2 regions of the Hippea jasoniae genome follow, and region 1 is predicted to be linked to the other one. Evidence: riboswitches for the same ligand, from Rfam matches in the RefSeq annotation. Region 1 holds a riboswitch; the other holds the start of a gene.
The links. Region 1 has a riboswitch for cobalamin ahead of EK17_RS06260 (ribonucleoside triphosphate reductase). Riboswitches for the same ligand answer to the same signal wherever they lie in the genome.
Positions count from the first base shown of each region.

Region 1 (7,001 bases):
AAAACCTGTTAAAGATGTTTTTTATAGTAAGGGAAAGCTCGAGATTGTTCAACGGTTTATAAAGGGTTGTGAAATCAAATACAGCGTATTTACCCGTTTGATGCGTATGGTTTTTGTCATCATATCTTCTCCCTATATACCTACCATCCAATAATGCAGAGAGTTTACTATTGAGTGTTGTGCATTTTATCCATCCACTGTAAACTCTCAGAGGAATTCTTGCAGACTGCCTGCCAGTATCGGGATTTATACTTTTTGTATATGTATAGGAAACATTAAGGCTTAGCCAATCTGCTGGTTTTGCTGTTATCTGTGTCTCAAAACCATCAGAAACCGTTTTACCTTTAACATTTTTATAAGTTGACTGCCATGTGGCAGGATCAGTGTAATATGTTATTCTATCTTTTATAATATTTTTAAAGTAGGTTGCGCTTGCTGTGATTTTATCTCCATAAAGGTATTGCATAACACCAAAGCTCCACCCTTTTGATCTTTCTGGATCTAAAGAACTATTACCACCTAAAAACTGCCATGATGGATTTGGTGAAGAGTATAGCTCCCATATACTCGGTGCCCTGAAACCTGTGGCATAGTTGGCTTTCAGGATAGTGTTTGTTTCAGGAATAAGGTAGTTTGCTCCCACTTTATATGTGAAATGGTTGCCAAATGTTTTGAAGTGGTCTTCTCTTGCTGCAGCCTGAAGTGTAAGATTATTAATTTGAGCTATTGCCTCACCAAATCCTGCTATATTATATCTGAGTTTTTTGAAGTTACCTGAATCTTTGTAGTATTCTTTAGCATAGTCACTGCCAAGGATAATTTTAACAACTCCAAACCTCCTGTTTAACTTTACAGAATAACCCCATCTTTTGCCTTTGTAATAATAGTCTCCCTGTGGGTCTGAAAGGGATTTTCTTTTGTGGTTTACATAAAATAAGTCTATATCTAAATTTGCTAATCTATTTAGTTTGTTTGATAGATAAAGTTTATCGAAAATGAATTTTGATTTTTGTCTATAGCCTTTTGCTTGGGCAGTTAAATTAGAAGCGTTAGAATCATTCGGAGGTGAACTCAAAACATCAAGATAACTTGTATCCTTAGAAAGAATAATAATATTACCTAATTTTATACCTTCTTTTGGTATGAATTCTATTCTTGAATTTAATGCTGTCTTGTAGAAAGCATCCTTCTCATCACCGCGTGAGTATGAATGTGTTTTGTTGTCAAATTTATCCATTTTAGATATGCCTTTTGTGTCCATTCTAAATACATCGATATAAAAGCTTGTGTTTTTGATCCTGCCGCCACTTTCTAAATTCTCAGAATATGTGTTAAATGAGCCGGCTTCCTGTGTATATTTTATGTAGGGTTTACCTTTGCCTGTTTTTGTAATCATATTGATTACACCGGCTATTGCATTTGCCCCGTATAGTCCGCTCTGGCCACCTTCAACGATCTCTATTCTGCTTAAACTATTCGATGTAATATCGCCAAAATCAAGGTATGGTTGCGTTTGTGATGGATCTGATACATCAACACCATCAAGTAAAAACTTTGTGTATCGTGAACTTAATCCTCTTATAAAAACATTGGTCAATCCACCAAAAGGGCCATTGGATGAAACACTTAAACCCGGAACAAATTTCAATACATTTTTAGTAAAATCGATTCCCTGCTGTTTTATCTGCTTTTTGCTGATGATTGAAACAAACGAAGGTGATTTAATGGCTTTAATTTTTGAGCGTGTTGCCGTAACAACGATTGTGTTATCGGCATTTGCTAAAGATGCTGTCATCAAAACAGCTGTTGCAATTGAAACAAACCACTTTGCCTTCATTCTCAAACCTCCTATCTTAAAATACATTCATTAACAAATCGCTTTGCAAACATACATAATGCTTCAAGTTCCTTTTCTTTAAACTCGTAAAACTCAAATGAACTATCCAATGTTTTTGTTTTTCTAAAACCCTGAATCGCGTATCTTTTTGCGCCTGAAGCAAGCTCTACAATTTCCTTTAGGTCTTCAGAATCCACAAAACCTTTAATAAATGTAGTTCTAAACTCGTAATCCTGTGCTAAATTTTTGATTATTGCTATGCTTTCTTTGATATTGTCCTGGATTTTTTGTGATTTTGTAACATGATTGTATCTGTTTAGGGCTGCTTTGATGTCCATCGCTATGTAGTCAATTAGGGATTTTTTAAGCAGTGTTTCTATAACTGCTGGGTTTGAGCCATTTGTATCAAGTTTTACCTTAAACCCCATAGATTTTACCTGCTTTATAAAATCTACAAGGTCGGGCTGGAGGGTAGGTTCACCACCCGTTATTACAACGGCTGTTAGTTGACCAGCTCTTGAGCTTAAAAATTCCATTACGGTTTTTTCATCGATTATAGGTGAAGTCTGTTTTACAAGCTCTGGGTTGTGGCAGTAGGGGCATCTAAAATTACAACCCGTCGTAAATATAACGCAGGATAATTCACCTTCATAATCAATGAGCGATAGTTTTTGCAGTCCGCCTATTTTCATTATCCGCCACCTTAAATACTTTTCTTTCAAAAAACTCCTGCTGTTTGCCGTCGTTCCATTGGTTAATGGGCCTTAGATATCCAACGATGCGTGAGTAAACCTCACAGGGTTGTTTGCAGTTTGGGCAGATTGAGTGTTCTCCTGATAGATATCCGCATTGAGGACAAACAGAAAATGTAGGTGTTATTGAAATGTAAGGGAGTCTAAAGTTTTCAAAGGTAGTCCTCAGAAGCTTTTTGAGGCTTTCTGTTGATCTAATTTGCTCGCCAAGAAACATATGCAAAACAGTGCCACCTGTGTAGCTGCATTGCAATTCATCCTGAAGCTGTAAAGCTTCAAATACATCGTCTGTGTAATTAACAGGCAGTTGCGTTGAGTTTGTATAATAAGGTTTTTGCAGGTTTCCCGCTGTGATGATGTCGCCAAATTTTCTTTTATCTATCATTGCCAGTCTATATGATGTGCCTTCTGCGGGAGTGGCTTCTAAATTGTAGTTGTCTTGAGTTTCGGTTTGAAACTCAATAAGCTTTTTTCGCATAAAATTTAAAACCTTTAGTGCAAATGTTTTGCCTTCGGATGAGGCTATGTTGTTTTTGATGGGTTTGAAGTTTAATAAAGCCTCATTCATGCCAACGAGTCCAATTGTTGAGAAGTGGTTTTTCCAGTAAAAGGCAAAACGCTGCTTTATATCCCTTAAATAGAATTTAGAGTAGGGATAAAGACCGCCATCTGTTAGGTTTTCTATCACCTTTCTTTTGATCTGCAGGCTTTCCTTTGCAAGTTCCATAAGGTTTTCCAATCTTTCAAAGAATTCATTTTCTGTCTGGCTTAAGTATCCTATTCTTGTCATGTTTATTGTTACAACGCCTATCGAGCCTGTTAAAGGATTTGCTCCAAATAAACCGCCACCCCGTTTTTTAAGTTCTCTTAAATCAAGACGCAGCCTGCAGCACATAGAACGGGTATCCTCCGGCTTCATATCTGAGTTGATAAAGTTTGCAAAGTAGGAGAGGCCGTATTTTGCCGTTGCCTTCCATATAGGTTCATATTGTGGATTATCCCAGTCAAAATCCTTCGTTATGTTTATGGTTGGAATGGGGAAGGTAAATGGGCGTCCCCTTGCATCCCCTTCCATTGCTACCTCAAAAAATGCCCTATTTATCATTTTTGCCTCTTTTTCAAACTCGCCGTATGTGTGATTTATAAGCTTTCCGCCAATAATTACCGCTTCGTTTTTCATAAACTCTGGAATCTTTAAATCTAATGTAATATTTGTATAAGGTGTTTGAAAGCCCACTCTTGTGGGTATGTTCATGTTAAATAAAAATTCCTGTATGCATTGTTTAACCTCTTTGTAGCTTAGATTGTCTGTTGCAACAAACGGTGCAAGCAGTGTATCGAAATTTGAAAATGCTTGAGCTCCAGCTGCCTCACCCTGCAGTGTATAAAAGAAGTTTACAATATGACCTAAAGCAGTTCTAAAGTGTTTTGCTGGTAGGCTTTCTACTTTGCCTTCTGCGCCCCTAAAACCGCTTATCAGTAAGTCCTTCAAATCCCATCCAACACAATAAGGACCCAAAATACCCAGATCGTGTATATGAAAATCGCCGTTTAAATGGGCCTCTTTAATCGATGAGGGATATATCTTGTTAAGCCAGTATGTTTTTGAAACCGAACTTGAAATGTAGTTATTTAAACCCTGCAAAGAAAAACTCATATTTGAGTTTTCTTTAACCTCCCAATCGGCTTTGTTTAGGTATTTGTCTACCAGATTGATGTCTGCTTTATTCTTTAGTTCTCTTAATTGAGCGTGTTGTTCCCTGTATAGGATGTAGGCTTTTGCTGTTTTTTTGAAAGGGCTGTTTAGAAGAACCTCTTCAACAATATCCTGAATACCCTCAACTGTTGGTGTCTGTTTGAAGTAATCTGATGCAAGGCTTAAGACTTTTAATGTCAGTTTTTCAGCTATTTCTTTACCAAACTCACCTGTGGCTTTGCCTGCTTTTGCAATAGCAGCTGTGATTTTTCCAGCATCAAAATCTACTATACGACCATCCCTTTTTATAATCTTATCAAACACTTTATAATCCTCCTTTATGATTCAAATTGAATTGTAAAAATGTATAAGTGGAGGATTTTTTAAGGTGGGTTAAAACTGTTCATTTTTGAACCTCCCGTTCACTTTTTTGTCGGGTAAGTCTCCTGGCTTGGCTTCATCCTACTTCCCTCACCTTCCCATCAGGCAACCCCTTTTAAAAGGAGCAAAACCTGACAGTGGTTTTTTTGAGGGTTTCGTCAGCCTCACAGTTGCGGGGGCAGCGCCGGATTTTCACCGGACTTCCTTGACCCGACTTCAATAATTATAATGATCCTTAAGAAATTTACAATAAAATTATTAAAATTCCTCCAAATACAGAACTTTTCTTAGGTTATCATATGAGAACAATTCGGCGTATCTACCCCAGTTTATTATTATCCTTATTTGTTTCTGGATTGTGTCCTGAGGAAATTCTTCAGATAGCTTACTTTCAATATAATTTATACTGAGTTGTTTTTTTGGTTGGCTTTTTAGTCTATTAACAATCCACTTTATTAAAGGAATTTTTGTAATCCTTGATGCAAATATCTCTTTTCGTGCAAGGATACTTGCCTCAACAAATGTTTCGCCTAAAGCTGTCAGGAAAATATCGCCACCCTTTATGGTAGCAAAACCCAATAATTCTAAAGCTTCTGTTAGTTCAAATATTTTGTCAAGGTCTTCTATGTGGGCTAAAGATGGGAGTTTGTATATATCAAACCTGTGGTCTTCTGCTTCATTGAGTTTTTCTAAAAGTCCAATAATATCAACAACAAACACATTCGGAAGAAGCCTTGTTTTTCCTTTTTTGCCTGGTTCTGTACCGATCTCTACCTCTTCAGGTTGAGTTTGACCTGCTAAAATTGAGTAAATTTGATCTGTAATCTCAATAAAGGAAGATGATTTTCTGTTGCGTGGATGGGGGAGATTTATGTTTATTATCTTTATAATTCTGCCGGGATTTTTTTCCATTATAACAATTCTGTCTGCCATGAATACAGCCTCTTCTATATTATGGCTGACAAGTAGAATGGTTTTTGTGGATATTTTACCTTCAAGATATAATTCCAGTACCTCACCCCTTAGAGTGTCTGCACTTAATGGATCTAATGCTGAAAAAGGCTCATCCATGCAGAGAATCTCTGGTTTTACAGCAAGAGCCCTTGCAATACCCACTTTCTGCCTCATGCCACCCGAAAGCTCTCTTGGAAATGCGGTTTCAAAACCATCCAGTCCAACTACATCAAGAAGATCTATAGCCAATTTTGATCTTAAAGCTTTATCCTTTATCCCTTTTGCTTCCAGTGCTATTTCAACATTTTGTTGCACGGTCAACCACGGAAATAAAGCAAATGTTTGAAAAATAATACTTGCAAATCTATTTACCCCTTTTAAAGGCTGGCCTTTACATATTACTTCACCTTCTGTGGGTTTTTGAAGGCCGGTAATAATCCTTAAGAGTGTGCTTTTTCCACATCCAGAAGGACCAAGAATAGCCACAAATTCCCTTTCTTTCAAAGAAAGGTTTATGTTTTTTAATGCTGTAAATGACTCGTTCTTTGTTTTGTAGATATGTGTTATATTTTTTAAAGTTAAAATGCTATTCATTATTACCTCAATCAAAATGGTATCGTTTTTCTGCAAGTCTGTAAAGCGGTTTCCATAAAAGTCTATTTATCAAGACAACAGCTAAAATCATAACAATTGTAGATGCAAGAAGTAGTGGATAGTTACCTTTAGCTGTTGAATATGTAATCATTGCACCAATACCGGGAACTTTTATTGTTTTATTGCCAAAATTTACATATTCTGCAACTATTGAGGCGTTCCATGCTCCACCACCTGCTGTAATTACACCTGTGATTATGTATGGAAATAATGCGGGTAGAATCAGGTTTTTCCATTTTTGAAATGTGGAAAGGTTCAATGAGCAAGCTATGTTTTTTAAATCCTCCGGAATTGCAGTTGCACCAGCTATAACATTGAACAATAAATACCATTGCGTGCCCATTAACATCAGAAAGATGCTTGCTGTATTAAGACTTCCGGGAGCTTTGATAAGAATAAGTAATATAACAGGAAAAAGAGCTGTAGCAGGTATACTTGCGGCGAGTTGAATGATAGGCTGTAGCCACTTTGCGAGTTTTGGGTTTGATCCAATAGATACACCTACAGGAATAGTCCACAACAGTGCTATGATTAAAGCTGTAGCCACTCTTAAAAATGTATATAGAAGATCTTTGAATATCTCTAACCATTGATGAATATTTATAAGACTAAGTGTTTTTACCATTTTGAAAACATACCATAAAATTACAATAATAATAATTGACCCTATAAGATAGAGAAATGGGTTTGCTGCTCGTTTTTTTTCTTTTTTAACTTCCTCATAATC
Region 1 covers NZ_JQLX01000014.1:34,538-41,538, forward strand. Annotated here, with positions in the region: gene EK17_RS06250 (TonB-dependent receptor plug domain-containing protein) at 1-1,837, opposite strand, end outside; gene EK17_RS06255 (anaerobic ribonucleoside-triphosphate reductase activating protein) at 1,849-2,529, opposite strand; gene EK17_RS06260 (ribonucleoside triphosphate reductase) at 2,492-4,609, opposite strand; cobalamin riboswitch at 4,705-4,895, opposite strand; gene EK17_RS06265 (ABC transporter ATP-binding protein) at 4,925-6,214, opposite strand; gene EK17_RS06270 (ABC transporter permease) at 6,222-7,001, opposite strand, start outside.

Region 2 (7,001 bases), on a different contig from region 1:
ATAATCTTTACCCGGTCTATCGATATTTACCTCAACACCTTCAGGATAGCTAATTTCGGTTTTTGGGTTTAGTATTTTGTATACGCTATTTGCCCAAGAGCCTCCGCAAATTTGATTTTTATTGCCAGAACATGGCATGTTACAGTTGCCTGCATTTGAGAATTTACCAAAGGAGTTGCCGCAAAAACATGCAATAGAATACTGCAAACCTGCGTATTTGTAGCCCCTTCTTGCACATTCGTTTATGCATTTTTGTATGGTTAGGCTCTTGCTGTTAAAGCCAAATCCGTTAATATCTCTGTTTTTGTAGCCGTATGGATTGCCTTTATCACGAAAACATCCAACATAGCTGTATTTTACACCTGTTTTGTTGCGATGTTGTGAGTTATTATCAGGCAAAAAATTTTCACCACTATCTGCTGAGTTATAGCTATAGTTATTTAAGCTTGAGTTATTTTGCGGCATTAATGCCTTAATAAGATGGGCTTGCAGAAGGATTTTAAAATCCTCATAAGATAAGATTCTTGCTATTTTCCATCTGTTCTTTAAATCTTTTTCTAACAAAAATACACTGTTTTGGGTTGAGGTGAAGTGTTTGTTATTCAATTTGCTAAATACTTCAGATTTTACACTTGTAAAAACTATGGCTTTGGTGGAGTAGTTTTGTATTCTTTTTACTTTAACATATATGATTTTTTGATCTGTAGCCTTAAAAACAGCTTTGAAAATTTTTAGCTGTCCGTTGTTGATGTTTTTAAAATTACTTTTTATCCAGTTTATATTTTCATTCTGGATTGCACTATAGTAATGGTTTATTAAGTTTTTAATATCGTTATTCGATGCCGCATAAATATTAAAGGCATAAAAGAGCATTGCAAAAGTAAAAAACACCTTTTTAAACATTTCAATTATTCTCCTTCCAGAAGCGAACGGCTATGCTTTTAATTGTTGATGTTGAATAGTCATTTGAATCTGAAACAGTAATAGAAATGGGAATAAAGATTATATCTTTATAGCTGTCTGTGATTTTTCTGTATTTTTTATAGATGTTGTATGTGGTTTTGGCGTTTTCATAAATCGCCTTCATTACTTCCATTTGTAGATTTGCGGCAAGTGTGGTTGGGGTTTTCTTAATAAGGCTAATCACATCATTTGTTAAAGATATACCTCCTAAAACCCAGTCTGCGCTTCCTACATAATCTTTCTTTGTTTCATGGATAAAACCCAAAGTGGCGTTGTAGTAGCCTTCAGCTGAAAAGCCTGTCTTTACTATGCCTGCAGCTGTATCGTAATCTATCGCATTTGTTAGGTTTTTTGACTTGATTTCTCTTAATCTTTGAAACGATGTTCCCTCATTTGCAGCAAGCAAAAAACTAACAGCCGTTTTTATATTGGTTTCTAAAAACTCTTTCCATACCTCAGGTTGTTTGTTTAGATCAAGCCCAAGTTGTTTTGAGGCAAAATAGAATTCAAAAACCTTACCTTTGAAGTTTGTTTGTCTAAATAGGGTTGAGTAGATCTTTCCGCCTTTTGTCTTAAATCTGCCATAGCCCATGATTTTTATGTTAAATCTGTTGCTGTCAATATCCTCTATAAAAATTTTTGATGGGTTTATCTGCCACTGCTGAGCGTCCATGCCACCGGGGAGCAATACCTTTGTGATTTTTGGATAAGGGCTAAAGATTTGCAATGATGTTGTAGTTGAGGCTTGCTGTCCTTTAAGTTTTACCTTTAATGTTGCCTGGATGGGGAAAAGTTTTTCTATATTGGATGATTTTATTGTATTTGACTTTGCTTTGGGCATTCTTATTTTCAAAACCACCCATCCTTTGGCATTGGTTTTTATTGTCTTAGAGAACTTTGCATCGGTTAAATAATGAACCCTTTTGTTGTTTTTAAAAAATCCTTCCCTTGCAAAGGTTAAAACAACCGGTTTATTTACAAGGGGTTTTGAATCTCCAATAATCCTTAATTTTACAGTATAATATCTGCCGTTTGCCACAAGCTTATCATGGATTGTTGTTATGCTGAGATTGTTGATTCTTTTGTCTAAAATAAAATCCTGATCTATATGCATTATTGCGTTTTTGTTTGATACCTTGTATTTTATCCTGTATTTTCCATTTTTATCCACTAAAGTTGAGACTGATTCTAATTTAACAATAGCATCTTGCGGTATTTTGCCCTCTTGTGTAAAAACACGACCACTAAATTCAATCCAGCCAAATTTCTTTGTATCTATGCCAAAGTATTTTGTTGCAGAAACTGTTTCTGGAGATGAAGCTGTTATTTCAATATTTTTATAGGAAAATGATGGATTGTTTATTGGTAGGTTGTATAGCATTTTTGTAAGTTCCACTAAATCGTCAAAATACCCTTTTGCCTTGGATTTTACTTTTTTGCAAACACTAACCTGACTTTTGTTATTTTTATCAATATTTTTGCAAACCCTGTATTCTGTCCAATTTGCTATGTAGTAATAGCGTGTATCAACACCAACATCTACAGAAACCCTTTCTTTTGGATTTTTTGAGGGCTGGGGTTTTAATTCTTTATGCCATCTGTAGGAATTACCAAACCCAAATTTATCCACATTATTAGTAGGGCAGTAAACCACCCTTGCGTGATAGTCTATATCCTCGTTGCTTCTGTCTACTTTAACAATTTCTTTTTTGTAAAAAAACACTCCAGAGCCATTCAGTTCAACATTAAACTTTTTATTACACCCCCATTGAATCATTTTCTGTATAATCTCAAACCTTCTGTTGTCTGGATTAAAATAAATAGGTTTGCTACAGTCGATTTTTACAAGTATATCGCTTTTTGGAAATTCCTTCATCTTAAATTTGACAAAAAAGTTGTTTGATGTATCTGGCTCTACATAGTCATCTATGACCTGCATGGGTGATGCTGCAAAAGCTGAAAATGACATAATCGTAATTAATAAAGCAAGGAAAAATCGCAAAAAAACAAACATGCTTAAGTTCCTTTATTTAGATGAGTTTTTAAGGATTTTTTCAGCTTCTTTTTTGGCTTTTTCAACAGCTTTTATTTCGTTTTTTAGCCTGTTAACAGTTCTTCTTTCATCTTCAAATCTGGTTGAGGGTGAAAGATTGTGCATGACTTCGTGATCTGTGGGTATGTGATTATACATATGAGGGGCGCCTTCAGCATAATGCGGTTTCATGTGAACCCCTGTTGCATCCTCTAACATATCTTGGAGTGCGTCCCGTTTAAGTTTTTCATGTTTTTTAAGCTCAGCTTTTAGCTCTTTTAAGCTTTTATTTGCTATTTCTATGGTTTCCTGTGCCTGTTTGATTTTATCGTCTTTTTTTGTTGGGTTGTTTTTTGCTATTGAAGATTGCCAGAGAAATAGAAAGACGAATATAGATATTAATAATTTTTTCATTTTAATCTCCGAATTGCTCTATTCTGTTTGGAGGGCCGATATATCTATCCTGCCCAAAACCAAGCATTGGATAAAAAACAAAAGGCAGAAACAAAAGCCCTATACCATAAACCCAATCCTTACCAAAGCTTTTTGCAAGATCAATACTTACTACGACAGCAAAATATATATTTATAATAGGGATAAAGAATAGCAATAGCCACCACCAGGGTCTGTTTACTATTGTTAAAAGGATGTAGGTATTAAATAGGGGAATAATACTATACCAGCCAGGTTTATCAGCTTTTTCAAAGACCTTCCACATTCCTGCAATAGTGATAATGACAAGGATTAACTCCAAAAACTTCATATAATACCCCCTTAACTTTTTTCTATAATATTTTACATTAGAGGGTATTATTTGACAAGAGAAAAATTGATTATTAAATAACTAAATTATATAAAAATTTTTCGCTTAATTTAAAAATTTTAGTGATTTTTGTGTTGATTTAGTTAGGTTTTTGTGCTAAATTTTGCCTGCGTCGGGGTGTAGCGCAGTTTGGTTAGCGCACCTGCCTTGGGAGCAGGGGGTCGGTGGTTCAAATCCACTCACCCCGACCATTTCTTATTATTTTTTCAATCTTTTCTTTCAGTTTCTTTGCTTCTGAGGGGTTTTTGCCTTTCGAAGATACGGCTATTAAAAAGTCTTTATACTCTATAACGGCTGGCATAAAGAAATCGCACTCTTGAGGGTTGTCTGCGACATTTACAGGTATGCCCAGCTTTTTTGCTTTTTTTGTAAGCTTTCTGTTTAATTGGTAATCGTTTGTGCATATGAATATAAAATCAAAGTTGTTAGTGATATCATCCTCTGTGGCCTTTTTTTGAATAATTGTAATATTTGATGTGATTTCTGTTAATTCTTTATCTATAGAATCTGCTATGATTGTTATAAATGGATTTGATGATATTATCGACATTATCTTTCTTTTTGCTACCCTTCCGCCACCTATAAAAAGTATCTTTTTTCCTGAAAGTTTGAAAACAAAAGGGTAAACCATATCTTTCCTTTATCATAGAGCTGAATAATCATCAAGTTTTAATTGAAAAAACATGATAAATTGATAAAATAAAGCAGGCTTTAAAGGGAAGTTGGGTGAGAATCCCACGCTGTACCCGCAGCTGTGATCGGGAACGAAAACCCCATTTATGCCACTGTCGCCTGTGCGATGGGAAGGCGGGGTGAGTAGGTTGGAAGCCCGTAAGCCAGAAGACCTTAAAGCCTGTAAATTCCCCGGGTATTGGGAGGTTTGTTGTCATGTTTTTTAACTTCTCTGGCATCTCTTAGATGAGAAAGCCAGCGTTTCTCATAGCTGCAGATCGTAGCAATAGTGGCAAAACAATCATAACTATAGGTTTGGTATCTGCTTTAAGACAGAAAGGTTTGTCTGTTGCACCTTTTAAGTGCGGTCCTGATTTTATCGATACAGCACATCTTGCAAAGGCAGCCTCCTCTTTTGCTTACAACCTTGATTCTTTGTTTCTTGGTCCTGATGAATTAAAAGAGTTATTTTACGATAAACTTTGTTTGAGTGATGTAGCGGTTATTGAAGGCGTGATGGGCTTTTTTGATGGAATTGACGAACAATTTAAGGCAAGTAGTTATGAAATAGCAAAGATTTTAAACATCCCGGTTGTTTTGGTGGTTGATGCCAAAGGCATGTCTTATTCGTTAGCCGCAGTTGTTAGGGGCATTCAAGATTTAGCCAAAAATGTGAATATAGCAGGTGTCATTGTAAACAATATTGCCAGTTTAAGACATCAAAACATGATAGAAAAAACTTTAAAAAATTACACAGATGTTGAAATTTTTGGCTTTATCACAAGAAATAAAGAGTTAACGCTTCCAAGCAGGCATCTTGGGCTAACGACCGCAGTCGAGCAAAATGAAGAATTCTATGATGAAATTGGCTATGAAATAAAGAAAGAGGTAGATTTAAATAAACTCCTTGCCTTAGAAGTAGAGTGCAAACAAAAGCAGAAAACCACTTTAGCCGTATTTGATAAAAAAGCATGTATCGCTTATGATGAGGCGTTTAATTTCTATTATGCATATAATATAGATGCCCTAAAGAAATTGGGTTATGAGGTTGAATACTTTTCTGTTTTAAAAAACCAGCCTGTTTGTGATGCAGATTTTTTATATTTAGGCGGTGGCTATCCAGAGCTTTATGCTTCTGTAATTAGTAAAAACAAAGAATCATTGCAAAGTATAAGAGAACATATTCTTTCAGGTAAACTTACACTTGCAGAATGCGGGGGGATGATTGTTTTACTAAAAGGCATTTTTATTGATAATCAGTTTTTTGACTTTAGCGGAATTTTCGATGCAAAAAGCATATTGAATAAGAAAAAGAAAAGTTTAGGTTATGTTGAGGTCACTGATACAACAGGGAAATTTTTTAGTAAACCTGTAATAGGGCATGAGTTTCACTACTCTTCTTTAGTTGATGTCAATCAGCCTTATGCTTTGAAGATAAGGAAGATAACTACTTCTGATACCTATATGGATGGATTTATATCCAATGCTACACTTGCAAGTTATACACATTTTCTGTTTTCAAAAAAGTTTGTAAAAGAATTTTTTGGAGGTGCTGTATGAAGCGGTATGGTTTTCTCTTTCTTGTCTTTTTATTGCTTATTTCGTTTGTATCACCAGTTTGCGCAAAAATGCATAAACAGCAAAAGGGTGTGGCGATTGTTCTTGCCGATTTTGGAACCACCTACAACACTGGATTTGTTGATATTGAAAACATTAAAAAGGCTACCGAGAAGGCATTTCCTCATGAAAAGGTTGTATTTGCTTTTACATCAAACATTATAAGGGGAATCTGGCATAAAAGACAGCATGATAAAAAATTTAAAAATAATCCAAGATATAGGGATTTTCTTTATGTTAAAGGACCTCTTGCAACTATAGCTGATCTTCAGGATCAGGGTTATAAAACTATAATTGTTCAGCCTACGCTGATTTATGATGGTGAAGAGTTTAATGACTTGCTATCATACATTAAAGGTTTAAATTCAATTCACACAATGAAGAAAAAATATATGCCGTTTAAAAAACTTGTTATAGGCAGACCGGCTTTAGGCAGGAATGTCTGGAAGTATGATTATCATGAAGATATAAAAATAGCAGCCAAAGCCTTATCGAGGGATGTTAAGCTTGCTAAAAAGTTGAACGCAGCGTTGGTGTATATGGGGCATGGTAACGAACATTACTCAACAGGTGTCTATGCAGAGCTTCAAAAGACATTAAGGAAAATATACAAAACAGATAGAATTTTTGTGGGTACGGTTGAAGGTTTCCCTTCTCTTGAGGATACACTGAAAGCTGTTAAACAGGCAAGGGTTAAAAAGGTTGTTTTAAAACCTTTGATGGTTGTAGCTGGAGACCATGCAAATAACGATATGTGTGGAAAAAAAGATTCATGGAAAAGGGCTTTTGAAAAAGCCCATATAAAGGTTATATGTGAAATTCACGGCTTGGGTGAAAACCCCGACTGGATAAATATATACATAAACCATATAAAACAGGTTGCAAAAGACAACG
Region 2 covers NZ_JQLX01000011.1:6,020-13,020, reverse strand. Annotated here, with positions in the region: gene EK17_RS08915 (WSC domain-containing protein) at 1-903, opposite strand, end outside; gene EK17_RS02255 (hypothetical protein) at 905-2,932, opposite strand; gene EK17_RS02250 (hypothetical protein) at 2,990-3,409, opposite strand; gene EK17_RS02245 (DUF5684 domain-containing protein) at 3,411-3,758, opposite strand; tRNA gene EK17_RS02240 (tRNA-Pro) at 3,932-4,009, shown strand; gene EK17_RS09240 (precorrin-2 dehydrogenase/sirohydrochlorin ferrochelatase family protein) at 3,988-4,449, opposite strand; cobalamin riboswitch at 4,491-4,683, shown strand; gene EK17_RS02235 (cobyrinate a,c-diamide synthase) at 4,737-6,050, shown strand; gene EK17_RS02230 (sirohydrochlorin cobaltochelatase) at 6,047-7,001, shown strand, end outside.
Region 2: another riboswitch for cobalamin. It lies ahead of EK17_RS02235 (cobyrinate a,c-diamide synthase); the one in region 1 lies ahead of EK17_RS06260 (ribonucleoside triphosphate reductase).